DNA from 2 places in the Pilimelia columellifera subsp. columellifera genome. Region 2 is predicted to be linked to the other one. Evidence: predicted binding sites of a transcription regulator. Region 2 holds the regulator's gene; the other holds the start of a gene.

Region 1 (14,421 bases), on a different contig from region 2:
GCCCGCCGACCGGGCTCGCCGGCGACCCGCCGCGCCCAGGCCCGGGCGGCGTGCCGGCGGCCGAGCGAGCCCATCGCGGCGACCTCCGGCGGGCTCAGCCAACCGGCGGTCGCGTACCGGGGCAACATCCGCTCAGTGAGCCGGCCCTCCCAGGCCCGCAGCCAGATCGCCAGACCGACCATCCCGAAGAAGATCGGCACCATGACGGTGAAGTACCCGTACAGGAAGACCAGCGGCTCGCCGGCCTCCGCCGTCAACGTGGCCATGAGGTTCCAGGCGCCGTGCAGGATCATTGCGCCGACCATGCCGACCGCCGGCGCCACCCAACGCACCCAGCGTCGGGGAGAGCGCGCGGCCAGTCCGATGCCGACGCCGGTGAGCGCGGTGAACAGCGGGTGCGCGAAGCCGGTGAGCAGGATCCGGGCGATGAACATGGCGACGACCGCCTGCGCCCCGGACGCCGGCCCGAACTCGTCAGCGTTCGCCGCGTAGCCGTGCCCGCCCAGGTAGAGGATGTTCTCGACCATCGCGAAACCGGTCGCCGCCAGACCGCAGTAGACGATGCCGTCGGTGATGCCGGAGATCTCACGCCGACGCCGCCACAGCAACAGCAGCGGACCCAGGGCCTTGGTCAGCTCCTCGATGAACGGGGCGACCAGCACCGCCACCAGCGAATCGGGCAGACCGACCCGGTCGAAGAGCCACGACGCTCCCGAATTGACGCCCAGGGAGGCCAGCGTCGAGACGAAAGCGCCCCAGCAAAAGCAGAAGAGCAGGTACTTGACGGGCTCCGGCTCGTACCGGTCCAGCCACAGGAAGCAGGCGACCAGCACGGGCACCGGCAGGACCGCGGCCGCGATGCCGATCGTCAGCGCCACCGGTCCGATCGAGAACCCCAGAAACCCAAGAATGCCCAGAGCGCACGCGGCGATCCCGCCGATCACGGCGACGAGCAGCAGAATCCGGCCCCGGCCGCGCTGCCGGGAGGACTCCCCATACGGTCCGTACGGCCACTGGCCGCCGCCCAGCGGCCCGCCCAGCGACGCGCCCGCTGGCGCTCCAGCCGGAGGGTGAACCGCCGGCGGGTGCGGAGAACCGGGCCCGGGAGTCTGCTCGACCATCCCGCCAGCCTAGCCAGTGCCGCCTACAGCGAGGTCCACTCGGTCAGGACATCGATGATCCGCTGGGCCACCGGCGGCCGACCGACGCCACACTCGCGCCAACTCACGTTGATCCGTCCGACGACGACAGCGGTGAGCACCGTGTCGCCGCAGCCTCCGGGCCGGCGCTGCGCCTCGCGGGCCAGCGCCCGGTCCGCCAGCAGCCCCTGAAGGCGGTCCCGCTGCCGGGCCGTCAGCACACCGCGGCGGTCCCGCCTCTGGTTCCGGTGCAGCCACCGCCCCTGGGCATCGACGGTGAGCGCCTCGTTCACGCCGCCGAACCCGCCCGCGCGCCGCACCAGGACCGACCGGCCGGGCGCCGCCGTGCTGCCGCTCGGTCTCGGCTTCGCCTTCGGGGACGTGCTCGCCGTGGGGGTGGGACTCGGGGTCGCGGTGGGTTCAGGGGACGCCGACGACGTCGGGGTGGGCGCCGCCGACCAGACGGCCGGTTCGCTGCTCGTGCAGCCTGCCGCCCCGAGCGCCACGCCCAGCGTCGCCAGGGCAGCGCTCATCGCCCGTCGGTATCGACTCATGTCACTGCGACGAGGCGTCTCCAGGATCGGTTCCCACGCCCCGGGACGCCAGTTCCCGCGAGTCCGGAGCCGACTGCCTGATCCGGTCGGCCGCCGCGTCGTCAGCCGCCCGCTGCGAGCGCCGCTCCGCGGCGACCCGCCCCAGATAACGGTCCACCTCCCGGCGGCGGGTGTCATCGTCCCAGCCCAGGACCGCTCCCATCACCCCGGCCGCCGCCTCGGCGGACTCCGTCCCCCGGTGGGTGGTCTCGATGGAGATCCTGGTGCGTCTGGTGAGCACGTCGTCCAGGTGCAGCGCGCCCTCGGCCGACACCGCGTAGGCTACCTCGGCCGCCAGGTGCTCCGGGGCGCCCGGCAGCGGCGCGGCCAGCGCCGGATCGGTGGCGATGAGCGCCAACAGCTCGATGGCGACCGTGCCGTAACGCTCCAACAGGTGCTCCAGAACTCCCACCGACATGTCGTGCCGGCGGGCGGTGTCGGCCCGGTCCCGCCACGCCGCGCGGAACCCGTCCGCGCCGAGCAACGGCAGCTGCCCGGTGCGCGAGGCCGGGATGTCCCGGTCGATCCGACGGGCCGCCCGGTCGATGACGTCGGCGGCCATCACCCGGTACGTCGTGTACTTGCCGCCGGCCACCAACAACAGGCCCAGCATCGGCTCCACCACCGCGTGCTCGCGGGACAGCTGCGACGTCGACTCGGCCTCCCCGGTCAGCAGCGGACGCAGGCCGGCGTACACCCCCTCGATGTCGGCAGTGGACAGCGGCCGGTCCAGCACCGGGTTGAGCTGCCCGAGCAGGTACTCGATGTCGCCGGCGGTAGCCGCCGGGTGTTCCCGGTCCAGGCGCCAGTCGCTGTCGGTGGTGCCGATGATCCAGTGGCCGCCCCAGGGAATGACGAACAGCACCGAGCTGGGCGTCCGCAGGATGAGCCCGGCCTCCCCCGAGATCGCCGAGCGCGGCGCCACCAGATGGACGCCCTTGGAGGCCCGCACCCGCAGCCCGGGACGGACGCCGATGTCGCTGAGCATCCCGGAGATGTCGTCGCTCCACACGCCGGCGGCCACCACCACCGTCCGGGCGCGCACCGCGAGCTCCTCGCCGGTCTCCACATCCCGCGCCCGGACCCCGGTCACCTCCCGTACCGAACGGTCAATGCCGGTGACCCGCACGCTGTTGAGGACCGCCGCGCCCATCGACGCCGCCGTCCTGGCCAACGCCAGCACCATCCGAGCGTCGTCGACCTGGGCGTCGTGGTAGCGGATCGCCCCGGTGAGCGCCTCCGGGCGCAGGCTCGGCATCAGCCGGCGCGCCCCGGCCCGGGACAGGTGCCGGTGCAGCGGCACCCCGCGGCTGCCCCCGAGCGCCGTCGCGAACGCGTCGTACAGAGCCAGGCCGAGCCCGTAGTAGCCGCGGCGACCCACCCGGGCCGGCCACCCCGACGGACCACGGCGCCCGGTCAACGGCACCAGGAACGGCACCGGACGCACCAGGTGCGGGGCCAGGCGGGACAGCAGCAGCCCCCGCTCGGTCAGCGCCTCGTGGACCAGTCCGAACTCCAACTGCTCCAGATAGCGCAGACCCCCGTGGATCAGCTTGCTGGACCGGCTGGACGTGCCCGCGGCGAAGTCCCGGGCCTCCAACAGGGCCACGCTCAGGCCACGCGAGGCGGCGTCGACGGCCGCGCCGGCGCCGGTCACCCCGCCGCCCACGACGACGACGTCGAAGACCTCGTCCCGGAGCCGGCTCAGATCGGCCCGCCGCCGCCGGGGCGACAACCGACCGGCTGCGGAACGGGACACCGCGGGATCACGCACCGCTCCACCGTAGCCAGCTAGACGGCGTACTGTGCGCCCATGGTCGATCAGACTCCACAGTCTCAGCCCTCGGCGGGGCCGTACTGGCCGCAACCTGTGGCCCGGGGGCCCGGCGCGTCGGCGTGGCAACCCGCCGGGGAGAACGGATCGGCCGTGGGGACCGCGCTCGCGGTGATCGCGGTCGGCGTCTGGACTGTCAGCGTCCTCTGGATCGGCCAGTCAGCGATCTGGGTGACCGATCAGGCGCAGCTCGCCACCGGGGTCTCCACGCGGTGGCTGTGGCCGGTCAGCGGGGTGGCGTCAGCGGCTCTGATCATCCTCCCGGCGTTGCTGCTGGCCCTGGTTCCGCGCGCGCCCTGGGCCCGCGCCACCGGCCGGGTCTGGCTGCTCGGCGCCGCCGTCCTGGGCGGGTTGTCGCTGACCCGGGCGTTCCCGCCGCACGCCGCGGAGCTTCAGCTGCTCGCCTCGGCGGCGCTCGCCGCGCTGGGCGCGCTGGCGTTGCGGGCCCGCCCGTCCGTGCCGCCCCCGACGCCTCCGTCGCCCCCGGCGGCATCGGCCTCGGCCTCGGCCCCGGCGGATCGCGACGCTTCGTGGTGGCCGGGACTGGCCGCCGGGGCGTTGATGGTGACGCCGTGGCTCTGGCTCGGAGCGTTCGGCGGCATCGTCGAGACGCTCGCGGCCGCGTTGGCGGCCGCGGCGCTCGGCTGGCTCTGCGCCGGTCTGCTGCGCCCCGTGTGGCCCCACTTCGCGCCGGGCGGCGGCGCCCGGCGGGTCCTGCTCGGCGGTCTCGTCGCCGGAATCGCCCTCCTGCTGGTCGGCGCCGGCGTGGGACTACCGGGTCCACACCTGGCGACGATGGCCGCCCTGTCAGCGCTGGGTTTCGCCGCCGCCGCGCTGGCCGGGCGGGGTGTGGGGCCGCTCGTCGCCGCTACGACATTCGGGCCGCTCGCGCTGGTCGACAACGAAGAGATGACGTTGTTGCTGCTGGGACGCGACGTTCCGCTCTGGACGCTCGTCGCGGCGCTCGTGTCGCTGCCGCTGGCGTGGCTCCTGGGCGGGGTGCTGTGGCTGGCGGGCCGGCCGGCGCCGGCTGGCGGGCCGGGGTGGGCGCCGGCATGGGGTTCGTCGCGGCGTCTGGGCGCGGTGACGACGGCCATCGTGCTGGTGGCGTCCGGGGCCGGGGTGCACCTGGCGGCCGGGCAACCTGGGCTGCACGGCGAGCGCCTGTTCGTGATCCTCGACGACCAGGCGTCGTTGGTGGGCCTACCCGCAGGTCCGGCCGGGGCGGCCGGGCACCCTACCCGGGTCCGGGCGGTCTACGACCGCCTCGTCGCGCACGCCGACCGTACCCAGCGGGACCTGCGCCGGGAGCTGGACGGCAAACGTCTCGCCCACACTCCGTACTACCTGGTCAACGCCATCGAGGTGGACGCCGGCCCGGCGCTGCGGCCATGGTTGGAGAGCCTGCCCGGGGTCGACCGGGTGCTGCTGTCGCCACGGCTACGTCCGTTGCCCGCGCCGGTCGGGACCGCACGTGGCGACCGGACCGCCCCGACCGGCCCGACCTGGAACCTCAGAATGATCAACGCTGACCGGGTGTGGAACGAGTTCGGCGTGCGCGGACGGGGCATCGTCGTCGGCACGTCAGACTCCGGCGTGGACGGCGCCCACCCCACGCTCGCCGGCGGCTTCCGCGGCGGCGACGACTCCTGGCGCGACCCGTGGAACGACAGCCGGTTCCCGCAGGACCACGCTGGCCACGGCACCCACACGCTGGCCACCGCGGTCGGTCGCGGTGGCGTCGGCGTCGCCCCGGACGCCGCCTGGGTCGGCTGCGTCAATCTCGACCGCAACCTCGGCAACCCGGCGCTGTACCTGGACTGCCTCCAGTTCCTGCTCGCCCCGTTCCCGCCCGGCGCCGACCCGCTGCGGGACGGACGCCCCGACCGGGCGCCGCACGTGCTGACGAACTCGTGGGGCTGCCCGCCGTTGGAGGGGTGCGACCGCCAGGCGCTGGCGCCGGCAGTCGCCGCGTTCACCGCCGCCGGCGTCTTCTTCGTGGCCGCGGCCGGCAACTCCGGGCCGCGTTGCGGCTCGATCAGCGACCCGCCGGCCCCCTACCGTGACGCGCTGTCGGTGGCCGCGGTCGACCGGGGCCGGGAGGTCACCGATTTCTCCAGCCGCGGCGGCCCTGGCAGCGGCAAACCGGACCTGGCCGCTCCCGGCTCGGATGTCGTCTCGGCCATGCCCGGCGGCGGGTACGCCAGTCAGGACGGAACGTCGATGGCCGCCCCGCACGTCGCCGGGGTGGTGGCGTTGCTGTGGTCGGCACAGCCGTCGCTGATCGGCGATCTGGCCAGAACCCGCGCGATCCTCACCGGCACCGCGGCGCCGATCCTGGTGCCCCCCGGCGCGAACACCTGTGGCGACCAGGCCCGGCTCACCGGCGCAGGGCTGGTCGACGCCCATGCCGCCGTCCGGGCGGCCCGCGGGCAGTGATCCGCAGCTGGCGGCTCAGCGCGACGCTCGGGCCGCCGACTCGGTGTCACGCAGCACCCGCAGGGCGTTGTCCCAGGTGAGGGCCCGCAGCTCGGCATCGGACCAGCCGCGGCGAGCCAACTCGGCCAGCAACGTCGGGTAGCTGGCCACGTCCGGTAGGTCGAACGGCGTGAACGGCACGCCGTCGAAGTCGCCGCCCAGCCCGACCCCCCGGACGCCGACGGTCTCCCGCAGGTAGTCAAGGTGGTCGGCGACGTCCACCGCGCCGCACGGCGGGGCGGGTCGGTGGCGCAGCAGCTCCCTGCGGGCGGCCATGAAGTCCGAGCCACCGAGCGGGTGCGTGTCGAGAAGCCGCTGGTACTCCGGCCACACCTCGTCGAGCCAGTCACGGGACGGCTCGGTGAGGAACCAGGGCACGAACGTGGCCATGACGATCCCGTCAGTGTCCCGGACCCGCCGGAGCACGTCATCGGGGACGTTGCGGGGGTGCGCGCACATGGCCAGCGCGTTGGAGTGGGAGAAGAACGCCGGCGCCGTGGAGGTGTCGAGGGCGTCATGCATCGTGGCCGGAGCGACGTGCGAGAGGTCCACGAGCATGCCGAGCCGGTTGAGCTCCCGGACCACGTCGTGCCCGAAGTCCGTGAGACCACCGGCCGCGGGCACATCGGTGGCGCTGTCGGCCCACGGCGTGTTCCGGACGTGGGTGAGCGTCAGGTAGCGCGCCCCGAGCGCGTGCATCATCCGCAGCACCGCCAACGAGCCGCCGATGCTGTGCCCGCCCTCCATCCCGATCAGGCAGGCGATCCGGCCGGCCGCCCTGGCCCGCTCCACGTCGTCCGCGGTGGTGGCCAGGGCCATCCGGCCGGGGTTGGCGGCCGCCCAGCCACGGACGAAGTCGATCTGCTCTAGGGTGGCCGCGACCGGCGAGGCGACCGTCCCGTCGTCAGGGACCCACACCGACCACCACTGGGCACCGACGCCGCCGGCCGCGAGTCGGGGCAGGTCCGTGTGGAGGCCGCAGCAGCTCTGGTCGGCGGCGAGGTCGAGCGCCCGGTGGTCGTATCCGGCCCGCAGGCGCATCTCCCAGGCGAGGTCGTTGTGGCCGTCGAAAACCGGCGCCTGCTGTAGCAGCGCCCGCACCCGCGCGATTTCCATGGCCCGACCCTATGCCAGGAGGCGGCCCGCCCCGCCACGGCAGGCGGGCAGGGCCGCGGGGACGCGCTCAGGCCGGGACGCGCCGGGGCCGGTCCACGAATCGCGGACCGGCCCCGGTTACGAACTGGTGGAGCTGTGTGAGCTGGGTGGACTAGAAGTCCATGTCCCCGCCGCCGGGGGCGGCCGGAGCGGCCGAGGCCTTCTCCGGCTTGTCCGCGACGACGACCTCGGTGGTGAGGAACAGCGCGGCGATCGAGGCGGCGTTCTGCAGCGCCGAACGAGTCACCTTGGCCGGGTCGATGATGCCCGCGGCAAGCATGTCCACGTACTCGCCGTTGGCGGCGTTGAGGCCGAAGCCGGTCTCGAGGTTGCGGACCTTCTCCACGACGACGCCGCCCTCAAGGCCGGCGTTGACCGCGATCTGGCGCAGCGGGGCGTCCAGCGAGACCTTGACGATGTTGGCGCCGGTGGCCTCGTCGCCGACCAGGTCCAGCTTCTCGAAGGCGGTCTTGCCGGCCTGGACCAGCGCGACGCCGCCACCGGGGACGATGCCCTCCTCGACGGCCGCCTTCGCGTTGCGAACGGCGTCCTCGATGCGGTGCTTGCGCTCCTTGAGCTCGACCTCGGTGGCCGCGCCGACCTTGATCACCGCGACGCCGCCGGCCAGCTTGGCCAGGCGCTCCTGCAGCTTCTCACGGTCGTAGTCGGAGTCGCTCTTGTCGATCTCGGCGCGGATCTGGTTGACCCGACCCTGGATCTGCTCGGCGTCGCCGGCGCCATCGACGATGGTGGTCTCGTCCTTGGTGATGACGACCTTGCGGGCGCGGCCCAGCATGTCGAGGCCGACGTTGTCCAGCTTGAGGCCGACGGTCTCGGAGATGACCTGACCACCGGTGAGGATGGCGATGTCACCGAGCATGGCCTTACGGCGGTCGCCGAAGCCCGGCGCCTTGACGGCGACAGACTTGAAGGTGCCACGCATCTTGTTGACGACCAGGGTGGCCAGCGCCTCGCCCTCGACGTCCTCGGAGATGATCAGCAGCGGCTTGCCCGACTGCATGACCTTCTCCAGGATCGGCAGCAGGTCCTTGACCGAGGCGATCTTGGAGTCCGCGATGAGGATGTAGGCGTCCTCCAGGACAGCCTCCATCCGCTCGGCGTCGGTCATGAAGTAGGCCGAGGTGTAGCCCTTGTCGAAGCGCATGCCCTCGGTGAGCTCCAGCTCCAGCCCGAAGGTGTTGCTCTCCTCGACGGTGATGACGCCTTCCTTGCCGACCTTGTCCATCGCCTCGGCGATGATCTCGCCGACGGTGGAGTCACCGGCGGAGATGGAGGCGGTGGAGGCGATCTGCTCCTTGGTCTCCACGTCCTTGGCCAGCTTGGCCAGCTCCTCGGCGACGTTCGCCACGGCAGCCTCGATGCCCCGCTTCAGGGCCATCGGGTTGGCGCCGGCGGCGACGTTGCGCAGGCCCTCACGGACCAGGGCCTGGGCCAGGACGGTCGCCGTCGTCGTGCCGTCACCGGCGACGTCGTCGGTCTTCTTGGCGACCTCCTTGACCAGCTCGGCGCCGATCTTCTCGTAGGGGTCCTCCAGCTCGATCTCCTTGGCGATGCTCACACCGTCGTTGGTGATCGTGGGGGCGCCCCACTTCTTCTCCAGCACGACGTTGCGGCCCTTCGGGCCGAGGGTCACCTTGACGGCGTCGGCGAGCTGGTTCATGCCACGCTCGAGACCGCGACGGGCCTCTTCGTCGAACGCAATGATCTTGGCCATACGGCGTTGTCCTCCTGGACGTCAGCGACGGCAACGGGACCCCCCGTGCGCCGCATCCTTCACGCACCTTCGACCCCCGCCGCGGGGCGGCAGGGGCGTAGGCCGGGCCGGATAAGCCCGCGACGACCGGCCACTCCCGCTGACGCCCGAAGGCGCCGGCGTGGTGGCCCCACCGTCCCGACCATGGAATTGGCACTCAGCAGTAACGAGTGCCAGTACCTTGTTTAGCACTCACGCCATGCGAGTGCAAGCGCGCGGGAGGGTGCCGTTCACGACAGAGACCCAACCCGCGCCGCCCGTCGCGGCTCGCCCAGTGACGTCCATGAGCGGCGCGGAACCCCGCTGGACCGCCGGGACCGGACCGCTGACCAGCCCGGAGACGGCAAAGACGCCAGGCGGGGGACAACCCCAGACCCAGCGTCTTGTCGATCTCGTCCGAAACTACGGACGGAAGCTCAAGCGATCAGCCGAACGTGCTCAGCCTGCGGGCCCTTCTGGCCCTGGGCGATCTCGAACTCGACTCGCTGCCCGTCCTCAAGGGACTTGTAACCGTCCATCTCGATCGCCGAGAAATGAACGAAGACATCCTGCCCGCCGTCGACCGCGATGAAGCCGTAGCCCTTCTCGCCGTTGAACCACTTCACACTGCCCTGCGCCACGGTGCACTTCCTCACTTCGATCGTGCCGGGTCGTCGCCGACCCCCGGCTCATGCCTTCGTGAGCCGGGCCAACCGAACTCGCACGCTACACGAGGCCCACAGCTCACGCACTCCCACAAATCGGACACCGTGGCCCCTGGGGCCACGGCTCGTTAGGCCAATGTGTCAACGGCTTACCACTCCCCCGCGCACCGCCATCCCGCTCATCAGCGCCGATTCCCCCACCAGGCCCTGCACGGCGCCCTCGCGCTGCTGTGCGTCATCGCCGTCGGCATCGGAGCCAGTGTCTATTTCGGAACGCCGGCGGCCGAGCGGTCGGCGAACCCGGACGCGGTCGGCGCCCCGGCGACCGTTCCGACAGGCTCGCCGCGTCCGACGTTCGATCACGCCCCGTTCAGCCCGGGGCCGGTGTCGGTACGCAGCCAGGGATTCCTCTCCTGGGCATTCCTCGACCGTCAGACCGGGCGGGTCACCGGGTCGGCGAATGTGGCAGCGCCCAGCGACACCATGTCCATGGTCAAGGCATGGCTGGTCGCCGACTACCTCCGTCTGGCGTTCGCCCGGGACCGGCAGCCCGCAGCGACCAGGCTCCGGGTCCTCCAGGCGATCCTTCGCGACAGCGACAACAGCACCACGTACCAGCTGTACGCCGAGCTGGGGCAGGAGGCGTCGATCCGACGCATGGTGGCGCTGTGCGACCTCACCGACAGCCGGCCGTCCGGCGCGTTGTGGAGCAACACGGTCGTCTCCGCTCGGGACACGGTGCGGATCGGCCTGTGCATCGCCGACGGCCGGGCGGCCGGGCCACGGTGGACCGACTGGGTATTGATCCAGATGCGATCCGTGCGCGGCGACGGGGATTTCGGGCTGCGCACCGCGCTGCCGCCCAAGGTCGCCACGACGGTGGCCGTCAAGAACGGGTGGATTCTGCGGGAGGGCGACGGCAACTGGCACATCAGCTGCCTCGCGGTGGGGCAACGGTGGGTGGTGGGGGTGCTCGCCCGCTACCCGGCCGGTCTGGGTCTGGGCTACGGCAAGAGCCTGTGCCGGTCCGTGGGGGCGCAACTGGTGGGCGGCTGACCCGACTGTGGCACGATCATCCGCTATGACCCAGCATCGTGGTTTCGTCGTGCGGCGGGTCCGGGAACAGGACGCTGTCGCCGTCTGGTCGCTCCGGCTTCAGATGCTGGCCGACACCCCGCTGGCGTTTCTGGAGACCCTGGCCGACGCCGCGGCGGCGCCCCGGCAGCTCTACGTCGACCGCTGCGTGCGCAACGCGAGCGGCCCGGACAGCGCCGCCTTCGTCGCCGAGAACGACGGCCAGCTGGTAGCCCAGGTGGTCGGGCTGGCCACGAGCGACCCCGGCGAGACGGTGGTCGCCGCCGTCTACATCGCGCCGGACTGCCGGGGCGCCGGGCTGCTCGGGCAGCTCGTCGAACCGGTTGCCGCGTGGTCCCGCGGCGCTGGACGCGGCCGGCTCCGGCTCGAGGTGGTCGACGGCAACGACCGGGCGTTACGGGCGTACCAGAAGCTGGGCTTCGTCGTCACCGAGACCGGTCTGCCGCATCCGGTGATCCCCGGGCTGACCGAGACGCGGCTGCGCCGCGCCGCCGGAGACCGCCGCGCGGTCTGACACGCCACCCGGGATCCGGTGGCGCGTCAGACCAGCGTCAGGATCAGCGACGGGACTGCACGATCCGGAACCGGTTCGCCACGTAGGCGCCGTCAGTCAGCGCCGCGTTCGCGGCGGCGTTGGCGCCGGAGCCGTGGAAATCGGAGAACGCCGCGGACTGGTTGACGAACACCCCGCCGGTGAGGTTGCACGACAGGTGGACACCGACGTCGATGGCGGCCCGCTCGACGGCGTCGAGCACCGACTCGTCGGTCGAGTACACCCCGGCGGTGAGGCCGCCCTTGGCGCCGACCGTCTTCCGGAACAGCGCGATGCTCTGCTCGGTGTCGTCGGTGGCGATGAGGAAGGTGATCGGCCCGAACCACTCGTCGCCGTACACCGCGTCCGCGTCGGCCCCGAGCTTGACGATGACCGGCGTCCGGACGACGGCGTCCGGGAACGCCGGGTGCTCCAGCGCCTTCGAATCCAGCAGCGTCTCGCCCGTCTTGCCGGCGGCTTCGATCCGCTCCAGCACCCGCTCGTCGCCGATCGCCCCGATCAGCTCGACGGCGCGTGCGGCGTCGCCGGTGAGCTTGGCGACCGCCCCGGTGATCCCGGCGGCGACCTCGTCGAAAGTCTTCACGCCGTCGGGGGTGGCGATGCCCGCCGACGGGATGAAGATGTTCTGCGAGGTCGTGCACATCTGGCCGCTGTACAGCGACAGCGTGAAGGCGAGGTTGCGGCAGAGGCCGGCGAAGTCGTCGGTGGAGTCGATGATGATCGCGTTGAGGCCGGCCTTCTCGGTGTAGACCTGCGCCTGGCGGGCGTGGTCCTCCAGCCAGTCGCCGTACTCGGTCGAGCCGGTGAAGTCGACGATCTTGATCTCTGGCCGGGTCGCCAGCGCGGAGGCGATGCCCTCGCCCGGCGCCTCGGCGGCCAGCGTCACCAGGTTCGGGTCGAAGCCGGCCTCGGCGAGCACCTCACGGGCGATCTGGACGGTCAGCGCCAACGGCAGCACCGCGCCCGGGTGCGGCTTGACGATCACCGGGTTGCCGGTGGCCAGGGACGCGAACAGACCTGGGTACGAGTTCCACGTCGGGAAGGTCCGGCATCCGATCACCAACGCCACGCCGCGCGGCACGACGTGGAACGTCTTGTTCATGACCAGGGGGTCGCCCTTGCCCGCCGGCTTCTCCCAGCGGGCGGTCGCGGTGTGCCGGGTCTGCTCGGCGTACGCGTAGGCGACGGCTTCCAGCGCCCGGTCCAACGCGTGCGCCCCGCCGGCCTGGAACGCCATGACGAACGCTTGGCCGGTGGTGAACTGCACCGCGTTGGCCAGCTCGAAGATCCGCTGGTGGATGCGGTGCAGCACCTCCAGACACACCCCGACCCTGGTCTGCGGCCCGGCGTCCCGCCAGCCCGGCAGCGCTGCCGAGGCGGCGTCGACGAGCGCGTCGACGGAGCTGTGCGGGTAGCTGACGTTCAGCTCGACGCCGAACGGACTGCGTTCGGTCGAGACCCAATCGCCGGCGCCGGGCTGGTCGATCGCGAACCGGACGCCAAGGTGCGCCTGGTAGGCGGCCTGCCCGTCGGCGGCGGCGGTCTCCCCGTAGACGCGGGGGCTGGGCGACTCCGGATAGGCCGACCAGTACGTCCGCTCGGCGATCGCGGTCAGGGCGCGGTTCAGCGTGTCGGCGTGGGCCGTGAAGAACGGGTGCGTCATGAGGCCATCATGCCGCAGCCGGGTCAGAAGATGAGCTGCCAGTCGATGCTCGCCTCGACCGGGCGGTAGCCGAGCAGCCGGTTCACCGCGAGCATGTGCTCGTTGACCTCGGCGTTGTAGGTGTCGATGAACCTCAGCCCAGGCTCGGCGACGACCGTCTGCCGCAGATTTTCGATCTTGATAATCGTGCCGAGCCGGTGCCCGCGATGCTCCGGGTCGACCAGGGTGATCTGCTGCCAGGCATGCCAGTCGATCAGGCGGTCGCGGGTGAGTAGCGTCCAGGCGACCAGCTTGCCGGAGGCGTCGTGTCGCGCTCCGGCGTGGTAACTGCGGCGACCCACCAGGCGTGCTCGATCCTCCATCGCTCGAATCCGGTCGGCGTCGACGCGATGCGGCTCCAACGCCAGATCACCCATCGGGGCGTCAGCGAGAAGCCGGCCCTCCAGGTAGGCGACGTCCGCTACGAACTCGTCCGGCGTCGCGTCCTGCCACGTCACGACCGAGTACCCCGAGGCATGTGACCATGCCTGCGCCAGCCGAAGGGTCAGCTCGCCGTGGTCGACCGCGACGACGTCCAATCGGCTGCGCAGGTCGTGCTGCGCCGGGGCGGCGCCCATCGCGCGCGCGAACCGGCTCGCCGGGCAGTTCTCCTGGTCGCCGAGCGGGGCCGCGACCGAATGGATGACGGTCGTGCGTCCACGTTCGGCGGCTATGCCCCGCAGGGCGCCGAACAGCGTGCCCCCCACGCCCCGCCGACGGTGCTCGGGCAGGACCAACAGCGCGGTGACATCGGCGATGGACCGGTTGTCCACCATCGGCAGACCGACGTCGAGGAAGCCGACTGGACGACCGTCCAGTTCAGCCAGCATGAGCACGGCTTCCCAGCCCGGCCGCTGATGCCTCCGGAACCGGGTGAAGGTTTCCAGGTCGATCGCCGGCAGGTCCGGCGCGTCATGGGCCCAGCTGGCGGCCATGATCCGATGGGCGTCAGCGACGGCGTCAGGGTCGGTGGCATCGAACGGGCGGAGCGCGATTGTCATGGCGGCATCATGGGCGGACCGCGGGCAGCCGCGGAACCGATTTACGGCGCGGCGCGACCCGAGATGCGCAGCGCAGCGCGGCGCGGCCCGCTGCGGACCATGAGCGCGGGGAGGCCCGCTGACGCAGCAGGGATGTTGGAGGGGGCGCAACGCCGAAGTGGCCTGTAAACGACGGCTCGCGCGACCCGTCCGGGTCGCGCGAGGGGGAGGCCGTGCGGTGTGACGTTTGGTCGGGAGGATGCTCGCTCAGCACCTTCGGCGCGGGGCTCGTCGGCGCTGGGGTCGTGCTACTTCTGAAGGCTCAGCTTCGGAAAGTGTTACGGCGATGCATCCTCCCGCAGATCCATCCTGCGCTCCCCCGAAACGCCCGTCAAGACTTTTTAGGGGCCATTTCTCAACGCAGGGCAAAATCATCCTCACACAGCGCAACCTAACCTCCTGTGTTTGGAGGAT
Region 2 (14,421 bases):
GCCAGCGGAAATCATGCGGGAAGCCCTCGCTCCACCACCGCCCCAACACCGACCGGAACTGTTCCGGAGCAGGCTCGCCCGGGCGCCATGGCGGCACGTCAGCCGGGTCGGCCGCGACAGCCAGGTCCAGCAGCTGATGCGTCAGTTCGAGGATGGTCACGGCGCCGCCCGCGGAGCCGAGGACGGCGCAGCCGAAGGCACGCGGCGTTCCCGCCCCGCCGTGCTGGCCGAACGCCCCGGCCAGGAACCCGGGCATGGCGCCGTAGTGACCGACCTGGACCACCCGGTCCGGACGGTTGAGGATCATCAACCCGAGGCCGAGCTGCAACGCGCCGAGGCTGTTGTCGGTGACCGTCTGCGGCCAGCGCATCTCCTCCAACGTCGCGGAGGCGAGCACCGCCCCGGCCGGGTCGATCGACGCCGGATCGGCCAAGAAGGCCGCCCACCGGGCCAGGTCCGCGGCCGTGCCCCACAACTGGGCTGCCGGCGCGAGGGCACGGAAGTCCACCGCCGGCTCCGGTCGGGCGTGGTCGGAGTACTCGTCGACCAGGTAACCGGTCGCCGCCCGATCGGTCGGCTCGACCGTGATCGCCTCCAGGCCCAACGGACGCAGCAGACGCTCGCCCAGGGCGTCCGCCCAGGAACAACGCCGCGCCGCCGCGACGACCTGGCCGAGGAGGGCGAACGCCAGGTTTGAGTAGTGGTACCGGCGGGCCGGGGCGAGAACCCGCTCCGCGCGGGCAAGGTCAGCGAGGAACTGGCGGTCGTCCGGGGCGACCAGGGTGTCCCACACGTCGCCGAACGGCTCCCGCTGCATTCCCGAGGTGTGCGTCAGAAGCTGACGGATGGTGGCGTCGAGGCGACCGGGGACCGGCACATGGGCGCTGACCGGGTCGTCGAGTCCGAGCAGCCCGGCGTCGCGGCACTGCAACACCAGCACTGCGGTGAACGTCTTGGTGACCGACCCGATCCGGAACCGGGTGTCAGCGTCGAGCGGCACGCCGCCCGCGTCGCCGATCTGCATCGTCCACAGCGGCCGGTCGGCGCGGGTCAACGCCACCGACAGCGCCGGGACCCGCCCCTCGGCCTGGGCGGTGGCGGTGGCGCGGGAGTACCGGCGGAACGCGACGTCGGGGGTGATCGTCACGTCGCTCACCGGGCCAGCATGGGGCCGACCGCTGCGCCGCCGACGACGTGCGCGTGGACATGCGGGACCTCCTGGCCACCGTCCTCGCCGGTGTTGAAGATGACCCGGAAGCCGCTCTCGCGCAGGCCCTCGGCATCGGCGACCGCCGCGACGGTGGCGAGCACCTGACCGGCGAGAGCCGGGGCCGCCTGCGCCAGCGCCGCGATGTCGACGTGATGCTCCTTGGGGATGACCAGGACGTGCGTCGGCGCCTTCGGCGCGATGTCCCGGAACGCGAGGGTATCCCCGGTCTCGATGACTTTGTCCGCTGGGATCGCCCCAGCCACGATTCGGCAGAACAGGCAGTCGCTCACCGCCCGATCCTATGGGCGCCGACGACGCCCGCCGCGCGCTCCCCCGGCCGGGACAGCCCCCAAACCGGACGGCGCGGCGCTCAGCGCGGCGACCAGCGGTTGAACGGCTACCAGCGGTCGAGGCGGGCGTTGAGCACCGACAGCGCGGCCACTCCCGCGGTCGAGGTGCGCAACACCGAATCGCCCAGCCGTACGGCGCGCGCCCCGGCGGCCGCGAACGCGGCCAGCTCGTCGGCGGTGATGCCACCCTCGGGGCCGACGACCACCGTGATGACTCCGGCGGCCGGCAGGCCCACCGTGGTCAGGCGGTCCGTGGCCTCCTCGTGCAGGACGAAGGAGGCGCCCTCTCGCAGCCGGTCCGCGACGATCGCCGTGGACTCGACCGGCGCCCCGGCAACCGAAGGCAGCCAGCTACGCCGCGCCTGCTTCATCGCCTCCCGGGCGACGGCGGCCCACTTGCCGCGGGCCTTCGCGCCCCGCTCCCCGCGCCACTGGGTGACGCACCGGGCCGCCGCCCACGGCACGATCTCGTCCACGCCGACCTCGGTCATCGACTGGACCGCCAGCTCGCCCCGCTCCCCCTTCGGCAGGCCCTGGACGACGACCAGCCGCGGATCGGCCGCCGGCGTCAACCACCGCTCGCCGACCGCCAGCTCAAGCTCGCCCCGCGCCACCGCGGCCACCCGGGCCCGGGCGATCCCGCCGCGCCCGTCGCCGAGCAGAAGGCCCTGCCCGACGCGCAGCCGCTGCACCGTCGCGGCGTGGTGGCCCTCAGGGCCGGTCAGGACAGCGCTGTCGCCGGTCGGCAGCGCGTCGACCAGGAACAGCGGGTCGCTCACGCGTGCCCGTGGAACGCGTCCCGGACCCGGGAGAAGAAGCCGCCCTGCTTGCTCAGCTCGGCGACGTCCTCGCCGCGGACGGCCGCGAACTCCCGCAGCATCCGTTCCTGGTCGGCGTCGAGCTTGGTCGGCGTGCGCACGTCCAGATGGACGAACAGGTCGCCGCGGCCCTGCCCGCGCAGATGCGGCACGCCCTTGCCGCGCAGCCGCAACGTCGCGCCGGGCTGGGTGCCAGGGCGGACGTCGATCTGCTCCTCGCTGTCGAGCGTCTTGATGGTCAGCCTGGTCCCCAGCGCCGCCGAGGCCATCGGCAGGGTGACCCGGCAGTGCAGATCATCGCCCTTGCGGGAGTAGACATCGTGCGGGCGTTCGTGGATCTCGACGTAGAGGTCCCCGGCCGGGCCACCGCCCGGGCCGACCTCGCCCTGCTGGGCCAGCCTGATCCGCATGCCGTCCTCGACACCGGCCGGGATCTTGACGGTGAGCGAGCGCCGGGTCCGGACCCGGCCGTCGCCGGCGCAGGTGGCGCACGGCGAGGGGATGGTCGAGCCGAAACCCTGGCAGGCAGCGCACGGCCGGCTCGACACCATCTGGCCGAGGAAGGTCCGCTGGACGGTCTGCACCTCGCCCCGACCGGCGCAGGTGTCGCACGGCGTCGGGTGGGTGCCGGCCGCGGCGCCCGCGCCGGAGCAGGTGGCACACAGGATCGCGGTGTCGACGGTGATCGGCGCCTCGACGCCGAACGCGGTCTCGGACAGGTCCAGCTCAAGCCGCAGGATCGCGTCCGCGCCGGGACGGGTGCGGGGACGGGGGCCGCGTCCACCGCCGGCGCCGGCGCCCGCCGTGGCGAAGAAGGCGTCCATGATGTCCTGGAAACCGGCGAACGGCCCACCCGGGCCGCCGCCGGGGCCGCCACCACCGCCCGGGCCCAGCGGGTCGCCGCCCATGTCGACGATCTGCCGCTTCTGGTCGTCGGAGAGCACCTCGTAGGCGGCGTTGATGTCCTTGAACTTCTCGTGCGCGTCAGGGTCCGGGTTGATGTCCGGGTGGTACTGCCGGGCCAGCTTCCGGTAGGCGCGCTTGATCTCGTCATCCGTGGCGGTGCGGTTCACGCCGAGAATGCCGTAGTAGTCCTTGGCCACTGCCTCTATGTCCTCGCGTCGATCGGGTGCGGCGCCGGGGGTCGGCCCCGGCGGTCAGTTCTTCGCCAGCAGATCGCCCAGGTAGCGGGCCACGGCACGGACGGCCGCGATGGTGCCGGGATAGTCCATCCGGGTGGGACCGACGACGCCGAGCCCGCCCACCATGGTCGTACCGGGACCGTAACCGGTGCTGACCACCGAGGTGGTCCGAAGGTTGTCGATCTCGTTCTCGTCGCCGATCCGGACCCGGGTGATGGCCGGACCGACCTCGCCGATGAGTTTGAGCAGGACGACCTCCTCCTCCAACGCCTCCAGGATCGGGCGCAGCGAGCCCTGGAAGTCGAACAGCCCGGCCCTGGCCAGGTTGGCGGTGCCGGCCAGCGCCAGCCGTTCCTCGGTCCGTTCGACCAGGGTCTCCAGCAGCACGGTCGCCAGCGCCGACATCGTTGGACGCTCGGCCGTCTCAACCGATTCGACCAGACCCTGGACCAGGGAAGGCGTCTCGCTGAGCTGAACCCCGCCGAGCCTCTCGTTGATCTTCTGTCGAAGGCTCAGCACCTGGTCGGCCGGCGCCGGGCCGGGCAGCTCCACCAGCCGCTGCTCGACCCGCCCGGTGTCAGTGATCATGACGACCATGAGCCGGGTCGTGGAGACCGGAACCAGCTCCAGATGACGCACCCGGGACCGGGACAGGCTCGGGTACTGCACGACGGCGACCTGCCTGGTCAGCTGGGCCAGCAGCCGCACCGTCCGGTGCACCACGTCATCGAGGTCAACCGCCCCGACCAGGAACCGCTCGATCGCCCGACGCTCGGCCGACGACATCGGCTTCACCGTCGAGAGGCGGTCCACGAACATGCGGTAGCCCCGGTCGGTGGGCACCCGGCCGGCGCTGGTGTGCGGCTGCCGGATGAAACCCTCGTCCTCCAAGGCAGCCATGTCGTTACGGACCGTGGCCGGCGAGACGTTGAGCTGGTGCCGCTCCACGAGCGCCTTGCTGCCGACCGGCTCCTGGGTCAGCACGTAGTCCTCGACGATGGCGCGGAGCACGGCGAGCTTGCGATCGTCGGGACCCACGACACCCCCTTGGCGTAACTGGCCTTGGCGTAACTGGCGCTCGCCCCCGGCGAGAGAATGCTGGCACTCGGCAAAATCGAGTGCCAGTCTACTCCGCTGCGGGAACGCCGCAGAACTGCCAGATCATGGCCAGCTGACGTGTTGCCTGGCTCACGATGGACGTCGGGCCGTACGGTGTGCCTCATGACCGAGTCACCGCAGCAGCCGGGCGATCAGCCGCCCGGGCACCACAACGACCCCACCGCGCCGCCGCCACCGCCGCCGGGGGCCTTCCCGCCGGCGCCGCCGCCGGGCGGCTACGGCCAGCCGCCGGCCGCGAGCCCGTACGGCGGGCCGCCGCAACCTGAGAACCCGTACGGCGCACCAACGCCGGGCGGTTACAGCCCGCCGCCGGCCGGCAACGTCTACGGGTCGCCCACCGGCGGCCCTGGCTACCCGACGCCCGGCGTACCGGTCGGCTATGCCAACAGCGACGAGAAGACCTGGGCGCTCATCGCCCACTTCGGGGCGCTGCTGGTCGGGTTCGTCGCGCCACTGGTCGCGATGCTGGCCAAGGGCAACGAGTCGCCGACGGTGCGCGCGCACGCGATCGAGTCGCTCAACTTCCAGATCACCTGGACGCTCATCGCCATCGTTGGCGGCGGTGTGACCTGCGGCTTCGGGTTGATCATCATTGTGCCGGTCATGATCATCATGCCGGTCATCGCGGGCATCAAGGCCAACGACGGGCAGCTCTACCGCTACCCGCTGACGTTCCGCATGATCAAGTAACCGACGTAGCCAACGCCCTGGCCCCGCGATCGGTCACCATCGGATCGCGGGACCAGGGCGTTCGTCGTCGACCGGGCACAGGTCACGACAACAGGTCGCGGACGACGCCATCGGCGAGCAGCCGCCCACGCAGCGTCAACGCCGCCCGGCCGGCGGCGTAGGCGTCGGCGGCGAGCAGGCCGTCGGCGAGCGCCCGGGCCGCCGCCTCGTGGGCGGCCGGCGGAAGCGCCGCCAACGGCAGCCCCTCGGCCAGCCGCAACCGCAGCATGACGTCCTCGGTGAGCTGGTCCTCGGCCGTCAACAGCTCCCGGCCCTGCCCCGGCGAACGGCCCGCCGCCAACCGGGCGGCGTAGCTGGCCGGGTGCTTGACATTCCACCAGCGCACCCCGCCGACGTGGCTGTGCGCCCCTGGCCCCAGCCCCCACCAGTTCGCGCCGGTCCAGTACAAAAGGTTGTGCCGACAGCGTGCGGCCTCCGAGGTGGCCCAGTTCGACACCTCATACCAGTCGAAACCGGCCGCGCCCAACGCCGCCTCGGCGGCCAGGTAACGGTCGGCCGCCATGTCGTCGGACGGGTACGCCAGCTCGCCGCGACGCATCCGGGCCGCCATCCGGGTGCCGTCCTCGACGATGAGCGAGTAGGCGCTGACATGGTCGACGCCAGCGTCGACGACCGACGCCAACGAGGCCGCGAAGTCGTCCGCGGACTCCCCCGGCGTGCCGTAGATGAGGTCGAGGTTGACGTGCGCGAAGCCGGCGTCACGGGCCTCGGCGGCGGCGACCGGCGCACGTCCGGCGGTGTGCTGGCGCTCCAGCACCCGCAGCACCCCCGCTGACGCCGACTGCATGCCGAGTGAGATCCGGTTGAAGCCATGCCCGACCAGGCTGCGGAGCGACGCCGGCGTGACCGACTCCGGGTTGGCCTCGGTGGTGACCTCCGCGCCCGGCGCCAGTCCCCAGGTCCGGTCGATGGCCTCCAGGATCCGGCCCAGGTCGTCCGGGGGCAGCAGCGTGGGGGTGCCACCGCCGAAGAACACCGCCGCCACCGGCGGCGGGCGCTCGGCGAGGACCCGGCCGGCGAGCGCCAGCTCCGCCAGGACTGTGTCCGCGTACGTCTCCCGGGACATCCCGCCGCCCAGCTCGGCGGCCGTGTAGGTGTTGAAGTCGCAGTACCCGCAGCGGCTGGCGCAGAACGGGACGTGGACGTAGACCCCGAACCCGCGCCCGCTCAGGGCGCTCAGCGCGTCAACCGGCAACGCGCCGTCATCGGGGACGGGCTCGCCGTCCGGAAGCGCACCAGGCATCCGCCCATTATCCGCGCCGGCGCCTCGGGTCGTTAAGGTGCCTCCATGAGCGACGCCCCCCTGGTCCACGCGCAGACCGCGCGAGGCATCACCACCTTGACCCTGGACAGCCCCAAAAACCGCAACGCCCTCTCCCGGGCGCTGATGAACGAGCTGCTCACGGCCCTCGCCGGCGCCGCCGACGACGCCACCGTGCGGGCCGTGGTGCTCGCCCACACCGGGCCGGTCTTCTGCTCAGGCGCCGATCTCAAGGAGACCGCCGCCGCGTTCGCCGGGGAGGCGGAGCTGCCGGCCGCGATGCTGGGTGAGCTGCTCGCCGCGGTCTGGGACTTCCCCAAGCCCACCGTGGCGCGGGTCGGCGGGGCCGCCCGGGCCGGTGGCCTGGGGCTCATCGCGGCCGTCGACATCGCGGTGTGTGACCAGGACGCCACCTTCGCCTTCAGCGAGGTGCGGATCGGCGTGGTGCCGGCGATCATCTCCGCCCCGGTGCTGCGTCGGCTGACCCCGCGGGCGGCCAGCGAGCTGTTCCTCACCGGCGAGGTGTTCGACGGCCGGCGGGCGGTCGAGATCGGCCTGGTCACGGCGGCCAGGCCGGCGGCGGAGCTGGACGGGGCCGTGGCCGGCTACTGCGAGGCGCTCGCCCGTGGCGGGCCGGTAGCCCTCGGCGAGACCAAGCGGCTGCTGCGCAGGCCGGCCGGAGCCTCGGTGCGGGAGGAGTTGACGGAGCTGTCGGCGCTGTCCGTCGGCTACTTCGGCTCAGACGAGGGCCGCGAGGGCGTCACGGCGTTCAAGGAGAAGCGGCCGGCCGCGTGGATTCCGCCGCTCTCACCGGTTGAACCGCGCGCGTAGACTTTGACCACCGCGACTCCTGCAGATCTGAGCGGGCAGGACGCGGTAGGCGACGAAGCTGGGGGGCAACGGTGCAGGGGGGCAGCAGGCCCGCGGGCGCGAGGTCCGCCCGCCGGACGCGGCAGGCGGTGGCCACGGCCACCGTCCTCGGTCTCGTGGTCGCTGGCGCCGGCGTCGTCGTGGTCAGTGACCTCGTCTCCGGCCTCAGGATCGCCGCTGACGGCCGCCACTGCGTGGTGCGCGCCAGCGGCGAGGTCGTCCTCGACTCGCACCAGATGGCGAACGCCGCCACCATCGCCGCGATCGGCCTGCGACGGGCCATGCCCGAACGCGCGGTGGTCGTCGCCCTGGCGACCGCGTTCCAGGAATCGAAACTCAAGAACCTCGAAGGCGGCGATCGCGACTCGATCGGTCTCTTCCAACAGCGCCCGAGCATGGGCTGGGGCTCGCCCCAGCAGATCCGCAACCCGAGGTATGCCGCCCGCCGGTTCTACCAGTCACTGGCCAAGGTGGACGGTTGGCAGCGGATGCGGGTCACGGACGCCGCCCAGAAGGTGCAGCGGTCGGCGTACCCGGAGGCGTACCAGAAGTGGGCGGACGAGGCCGAGGTGCTCACCCGGGCGCTGACCGGCCGGGCCACCGGCGCGGTCGCCTGCTCGGTGCCGACACCGGCCACACCAGCCGACGGCGCCACCGACCAACTCACCCAGGGCCTGCTGTTGGACTGGGGCCAGTTGGACACGGTGCCGCTGAACGCCGACGCCTTCAGCGTTCCCGTCGATGACGATCTCGTAGGGTGGCGGTATGCGCACTGGCTGGTGTCCCACGCCGCAGGGCAGAACGTGAGCCGGGTGGCCTTCGCTGGCCAGGTGTGGACGGCCAGGGAAGGCCGGTGGCTACGCGGCGAGGTCGTCGATGGGCCAGCCGCGGTGGTCGCCGAGGTGTTTCCGTCGCAGTGACGTGGGCGCCCGCTCGTCGGCCAGCGGTGACCACCCGGAACCAGTCGCATCGACTGGTCGACAGAATGCTCGGTGGCGGCCCGCTAAAGCGGGCCGCCACCGAAGCTGAAGTCCCCCGTGGTGTCTTGCGGTCGAGCTTCGCGTCTTGCGGTCGAGCCTGGGCGTGACGATCAGATTCGCGAGCTGGTCGCCGACCGGCGGCCCATGATTCCCACCGTCGCCGCCACACCGGCCGCGGCGAGCGCGATCTGCAACGCCAGCTCGGTCCAGTCGATGCCGGCGGTGTCCGCCATGCCCACGGCGCGGGCGATGACGGTGCCCAGCAGCGCCGCGGCAACACCGATGGCCATAGTCAGCCAGACCGGAATACTCTGCCGGCCGGGGAGGACCAGACGGCCGAGCGCGCCGATGATCAGGCCGACGACCAGCGCCGAGATGATTCCACCGATAGTCATGGGGACACTCCTATTCATCGCCAGGTGAACCACAGCGACTCCCGAATTCCCACGGCACCACCGGGCCAAACCTGATACCGACGGCGCTGCCTGCCGAACCCGGACGGCGTTACTTCTTCTTGCCCGGGTCCGGCGAGTCGGATGTCGACAGAGCCGCGATGAACGCCTCCTGCGGGACTTCGACCCGGCCGACCATCTTCATCCGCTTCTTACCTTCCTTCTGCTTCTCCAGCAGCTTGCGCTTGCGGCTGATGTCACCGCCGTAGCACTTGGCCAGGACGTCCTTGCGAATGGCCCGAATCGTCTCCCGGGCGATGACCCGGTTCCCGATGGCCGCCTGGATCGGCACCTCGAACTGCTGACGCGGGATGAGCTTCTGCAGCTTGGAGGCGATCGACGTGCCGTAGGCGTACGCCTTGTCCTTGTGCACGATCGCGCTGAAGGCGTCCACGGCGTCGCCGTGCAGGAGGATGTCGACTTTGACAAGCTCTGCCGACTGCTCGCCGGAGGGCTCGTAGTCCAGGCTGGCGTAGCCCTTGGTCTTGCTCTTGAGCTGGTCGAAGAAGTCAAAAATGATCTCGGCGAGCGGCAGCGTGTAGCGCAGTTCCACCCGATCGGCCGACAGGTAGTCCATCCCCTGCAGGCTCCCCCGCCGGGACTGACACAGCTCCATCACGGCGCCTACATAGTCGTTGGGCGTCAACACCGTGGCCCGCACCACCGGCTCGTGGACCTCGGTGATCCGGCCGTCGGGGTACTCGCTGGGGTTGGTGACGGTCACCTCGTCGCCGCCCTCGGTGATCACCCGGTAGACGACGTTCGGCGCGGTCGAGATGAGGTCGAGCCCGAACTCACGCTCCAGCCGCTCCCCGATGATCTCCAGGTGGAGCAGGCCCAGGAAGCCACAGCGGAACCCGAAGCCGAGCGCCGCCGAGGTCTCCGGCTCGTAGGCGAGGGCGGCGTCGTTGAGCTTGAGGCGGTCGAGGGCGTCGCGCAGCGCCGGGTAGTCGGAGCCGTCGATCGGGTACAGGCCGGAGTAGACCATCGGCCGGGGGTCCTTGTAACCGCCCAGTGCCTGCGTCGCCGGCTTGTGCTGACTGGTGATGGTGTCACCGACCCGGGACTGACGGACATCCTTCACACCGGTGATGAGGTAGCCGACCTCGCCGACCGACAACGCGTCGGACTTGACCATCTCCGGCGAGATGACCCCGATCTCCAGCAGCTCGTGCACCGCTCCGGTGGACATCATCTTGATCCGGTCGCGGGCGCTGATCTTGCCGTCGATGACCCGGACATAGGTGACGACGCCTCGGTAGATGTCATAGACCGAGTCGAAGATCATGGCGCGGGGCGAGGCGTCGGCGTCCCCGCCGGAGGGCGCCGGCAGCTGACGGACGATCTCGTCGAGCAGGTGGGCCACGCCCATGCCGGTCTTGCCGGAGACCCGCAGACAGTCCTCCGGCTCACATCCGATGAGGTGCGCCAGCTCCTCGGCGTACTTCTCCGGCTGCGCCGCCGGCAGGTCGATCTTGTTGAGGACAGGAATGATCCTGAGATCGTTCTCCATGGCCAGGTACAGGTTCGCCAACGTCTGCGCCTCGATGCCCTGGGCCGCGTCCACCAACAGCACCGCGCCCTCACATGCGGCCAACGACCGGGAAACCTCGTAGGTGAAGTCGACGTGGCCCGGCGTATCGATCATGTTGAGCACGGCCTGCTCACCGACGCGCCCGCCGTCACGGATCGTCCACGGCATCCGTACCGCCTGGCTTTTGATCGTGATGCCGCGCTCGCGTTCGATGTCCATCCGGTCCAGGTACTGCGCCCGCATCTGGCGCGGATCGACCACCTCCGTCAGCTGGAGCATCCGGTCAGCCAGCGTCGACTTGCCGTGGTCGATGTGCGCGATGATGCAGAAGTTACGGATACGCGCGGGGTCGGTCGCGCCAGGGCGGCTCAGGCCGGGCTGCGTCGGAGGCACGGTCGTCCTTACGTCCGGGTGATCGCTGCGGCGGGGCGTCGCCGCGGGGTGATCGCTTGCGCTGGAAGATCGCTCGGGTGAGCCTCCCTATGATTCCACGTCACCGGAAACCGGTTCGGCGCACCGGCCGCCCAGGCCACCGACGGGGAGTCCCGCCCTTCGCTTTGGCCGCCCCGGAACAGCCTGGTAGTCTCAACGATCGCGTGTGCGGTGGACTTGTTCCGCAGGGGACTTGTTCCGCAGGCGTGTCAACCGGAAGATTCGAGCTAACAGGACGAGGCTGTCGCGTGGCGAACATCAAGTCCCAGATCAAGCGCAACCGGCAGAACGAGAAGCGCCGGCTGCGCAACAAGGCTGTCAAGTCGTCGCTGAAGACTGCCATCCGTAAGTTCCACGAGGTGGCGGCGACGGGCGACGCCGAGGCTGCCACCACCATCCTGCGGGACGCCAGTCGCAAGCTCGACAAGGCCGTCAGCAAGGGTGTCATCCACTCCAACCAGGCGGCGAACCGCAAGTCGGCCATCGCCAAGAAGCTCCAGACCCTCTCAGTCTGAGCGACGGCGTCCCCTCGACAGACGCCCGACCAACGTGACAGGGCGTCGGCCAACAGCCGACGCCCTGTTTTCGTGCCCGGCCAGATTTTCCGTGCCAGGCTCGGTCCGGCTCCGGCCAGAAGTCTCCGGCCTGAGGCTCGGGCTTCGGCGGCACGTGCCCGGCCGCTGATCGTCGTCCGGGACTCCGGACCTCCTCGGCCGGGACTCCCCCGATCCGGCGTGGCTGTTGGCGGTGTTCAGGCCCTGCGAGGCTGTTCGGGGCGCCGCGACACCGCTAGTCGTAGTGGCGGGCGGCTGACTGGCGCACCCTCCAGTCCCACAACGGGCGCGACTCAGCGAACGCCGACGCTGGCACCTCGATCGTCTCGTCCATCGAACCCCCGACCGCGGGTCCCAGCGCCGCCGGCCGCAGCATCGCGGCCACCGGGCGTCGGCGGCGCGGGCCGCCAGCGGCCCGCCGCTGGGTCGGGGGCGAGACAATGCGGCCGGCGTTGTGCGCGGCCGTCCGAGCGCCAGCCGGCGCCGCCGCCGGCTGAGGCGCCGGGAAGACCGCGGTGAGCGCGTCGTTGAGCTTGACCATCGCGGCGATCGTCAACGGGATCGCCAGCACCGACCACCACGGAACTATCTCGGCGAGCACGAGCAGGATCGCGAGCCCGATGGGAACCTCGCACAGCAGCAGACAGCGCAGACCGGTCAGTTTCAGGTGCCGCAACCGCAGCAGCCGGGCGTACAGGGGCGCGGAACGCCCCTTACCGCGGAAAGCGCCGACGGACACCTCAATGCCCCCGGCCGGGAGCGCCGACAACCGCCGACGTCGTGTCGCGCGCGGCAGCCACCGCGAAAACCGTTCGCTCCAAGGCGTACCCCCTGTCCTCCGCCGCGCCCTTGACCGCGGCGTTGCATACGGCCGCAGCCGACATCGCCGCCGCCAAACCCTCGGCTGACCAGCCACGGGCCTGCCGTTGAGCCCGCTCGACCTTCCACGCCGGCATTCCCAGCGAACTGGCCAGCTGATACGGGCTCGCCCGCCCCGCCGACGCCACCCTGGCCACGGTGCGGACGCCGTCGGCCAGAGCGTCCGCGATCGGCACCGGGTCCACTCCCACCAGCAGCGCCCAGCGCAACGACTCCAGAGCGCCCGGCACGTCTCCGACCATCGTCGCGTCCGCAACAGTAAAGCCAGTGACCTCCGCCCGTCCACAGTAGTAACGGGCGATGGTGTCTACTGTGACCCGGGAGCCGGCGTCGCTGATGAGCTGAGCGCACGCCGAGGCGACTTCACGCAGGTCGTGGCCGATGGCCTCAAGCAGGGCATCGGCAGCCTCCGGCGACACCTGCCCGCCAAGTCGGCGGATCTCGTTGCGGACAAAATCCACCCGGTCGCGAGGGCTTTTGATCTTGGCCGCCGGCACGACAGTGGCGCCGGCCGCGCGCAGGCCGTCCGCCAACGCCTTGCCCTTGGCGCCGCCGGCGTGCGCGACCACCACGCTGATGTCCGGGTCGGGCTGCACAGCGTAGGCCAGCAGCGCTGTGACGAGGTCCTTACGCGCGTCCTGGCCGGAGGTGATGATGACCATGCGACGACCGCCGAACAGCGACGGGCTCAGCGCCTCCGCGAGCTGCCCGCCGGCCAGCGACGCGGCCTCGTGTTCCTGAAGGTCGCCCTCGGGATTGGCAGCCTTCGCCGCTGCGATCGCACGGCCGACGAGAAGTTCCTCATCGCCGAGGATCAGCAGCAACGGAGCGGGGGGTGAGGGGGTCACCGCCTAATGGTCGCACGGTCCCGGTCCGACGGCTGAGACGTCGCCGCCGCGCGGTCGGGGCCCCACCGGGCGCCTGGCCCGCGACAGCGACCGCGATCCGCGAACCGTCGGCGACGACCGCGATGTCGCCCGCCAGGTCGGTTCGGACCACCCGGCCGCCATTGCGACGCAGGTGACCCAGCACGCCGGGGTTCGGATGGCCGTAACGATTGTGCCGACCCACCGACACCAGCGCGACCGACGGTCGGACCGCGTCGAGAAACTCCGCGCTCTGGTAGGCGCTGCCGTGGTGGGCGAGCTTGAGCACATCCGCCGGACGCGCCAGACCCGCGCTCACCAGCTCCTGCTGTTGCTCCTGCTCGGCATCGCCGACGAAGAGGAAGCTGACGCCACCGACGACGGCCCGCACGGCGAGCGAGTTGTTGTTCGGATCCGATCTCGTGGCCCGTAGCGGCGCCGCAGGGCCGAGGACCACCAGTCGGACCTGACCCACCTGGGTGACCCACCCGGCCCGGGCGGCGGCTACCGGGATCCCACCGGCCACCCGGGCCACATGGTGGTATCCGGCAGCGGGGTCCCGCAGCTCGCCGGTGACCACCGCGCCGACCTGACGACCCCGGAGCACCCCCGCGACGCCTCCAATGTGGTCGGCGTGGAAGTGGCTCACCACCAGCAGCGGCACACGGCGGACGCCAAGGCGCCGCAGGCAGCGGTCCACCGCCGCGGGCTCCGGGCCGGCGTCGATAACGACCGCGCTGCCAGGGCCGGCGGCGAGCACGGCGGCGTCGCCCTGCCCAACATCGCAGGCGACCGCCAGCCAACCGGTCGGCGGCCAGCCGCTGGCGAACATCCGCACGGGCGCGGCGCCGATCATGGTGGCGGCCGCCACCGTGGCCGCGACGGTTCGGAAAGCGCGACGTCGTAGTGCCAGGAGCATCAGCACAGTGACGGCAGCCAGCAGCAGACCGCCACCGACACCGCCCGGCCAGGGCAGCTCGGCGAACGGCGCGTCGGCGCCGAACCGGGCGACCGCGACCAGCCAGCGGGCGGGCCACTGGCCCAACCACGCCAGGCCCTCGGCGAGCGCCGGGGACAGCGGCGAGACGACTGCTGCCAGCACGCCGAGAATCGTCACCGGGGCCACGGCTGGTCCGGCGAGCAGGTTGGCCACGACCGCGACCGGACTGACCGTGGCGGACAGGGCGGCGATCACAGGACCGCA

What was found. The regulator HrcA, encoded in region 2, represses chaperone genes, less so after heat shock. The targets are predictions, from matches to a motif close to GGTTNGCACNCTCNNNNNGAGNGTGCNAACC.
Region 1: the regulator HrcA is predicted to act here: its motif matches at 9,157-9,187, upstream of groL (chaperonin GroEL).

Annotation. Positions count from the first base shown of each region.
Region 1 covers NZ_BAAARY010000006.1:5,733-20,153, reverse strand. The annotation lists gene ABD287_RS08820 (PrsW family intramembrane metalloprotease) at 1-1,121, opposite strand, end outside; gene ABD287_RS08815 (hypothetical protein) at 1,145-1,672, opposite strand; gene ABD287_RS08810 (glycerol-3-phosphate dehydrogenase/oxidase) at 1,695-3,506, opposite strand; gene ABD287_RS08805 (S8 family serine peptidase) at 3,546-6,005, shown strand; gene ABD287_RS08800 (dipeptidase) at 6,021-7,160, opposite strand; gene groL (chaperonin GroEL) at 7,312-8,934, opposite strand; gene ABD287_RS08790 (cold-shock protein) at 9,390-9,593, opposite strand; gene ABD287_RS08785 (hypothetical protein) at 9,756-10,673, shown strand; gene ABD287_RS08780 (GNAT family N-acetyltransferase) at 10,699-11,226, shown strand; gene paaN (phenylacetic acid degradation protein PaaN) at 11,270-12,928, opposite strand; gene ABD287_RS08770 (GNAT family N-acetyltransferase) at 12,952-13,968, opposite strand.
Region 2 covers NZ_BAAARY010000015.1:46,957-61,377, forward strand. The annotation lists gene ABD287_RS14885 (serine hydrolase domain-containing protein) at 1-1,147, opposite strand, end outside; gene ABD287_RS14890 (histidine triad nucleotide-binding protein) at 1,153-1,500, opposite strand; gene ABD287_RS14895 (16S rRNA (uracil(1498)-N(3))-methyltransferase) at 1,608-2,339, opposite strand; gene dnaJ (molecular chaperone DnaJ) at 2,336-3,481, opposite strand; gene hrcA (heat-inducible transcriptional repressor HrcA) at 3,536-4,558, opposite strand; gene ABD287_RS14910 (DUF4870 domain-containing protein) at 4,742-5,329, shown strand; gene hemW (radical SAM family heme chaperone HemW) at 5,412-6,632, opposite strand; gene ABD287_RS14920 (enoyl-CoA hydratase-related protein) at 6,678-7,481, shown strand; gene ABD287_RS14925 (hypothetical protein) at 7,610-8,440, shown strand; gene ABD287_RS14930 (GlsB/YeaQ/YmgE family stress response membrane protein) at 8,611-8,895, opposite strand; gene lepA (translation elongation factor 4) at 9,005-10,879, opposite strand; gene rpsT (30S ribosomal protein S20) at 11,167-11,433, shown strand; gene ABD287_RS14945 (hypothetical protein) at 11,708-12,211, opposite strand; gene holA (DNA polymerase III subunit delta) at 12,213-13,199, opposite strand; gene ABD287_RS14955 (ComEC/Rec2 family competence protein) at 13,153-14,421, opposite strand, start outside.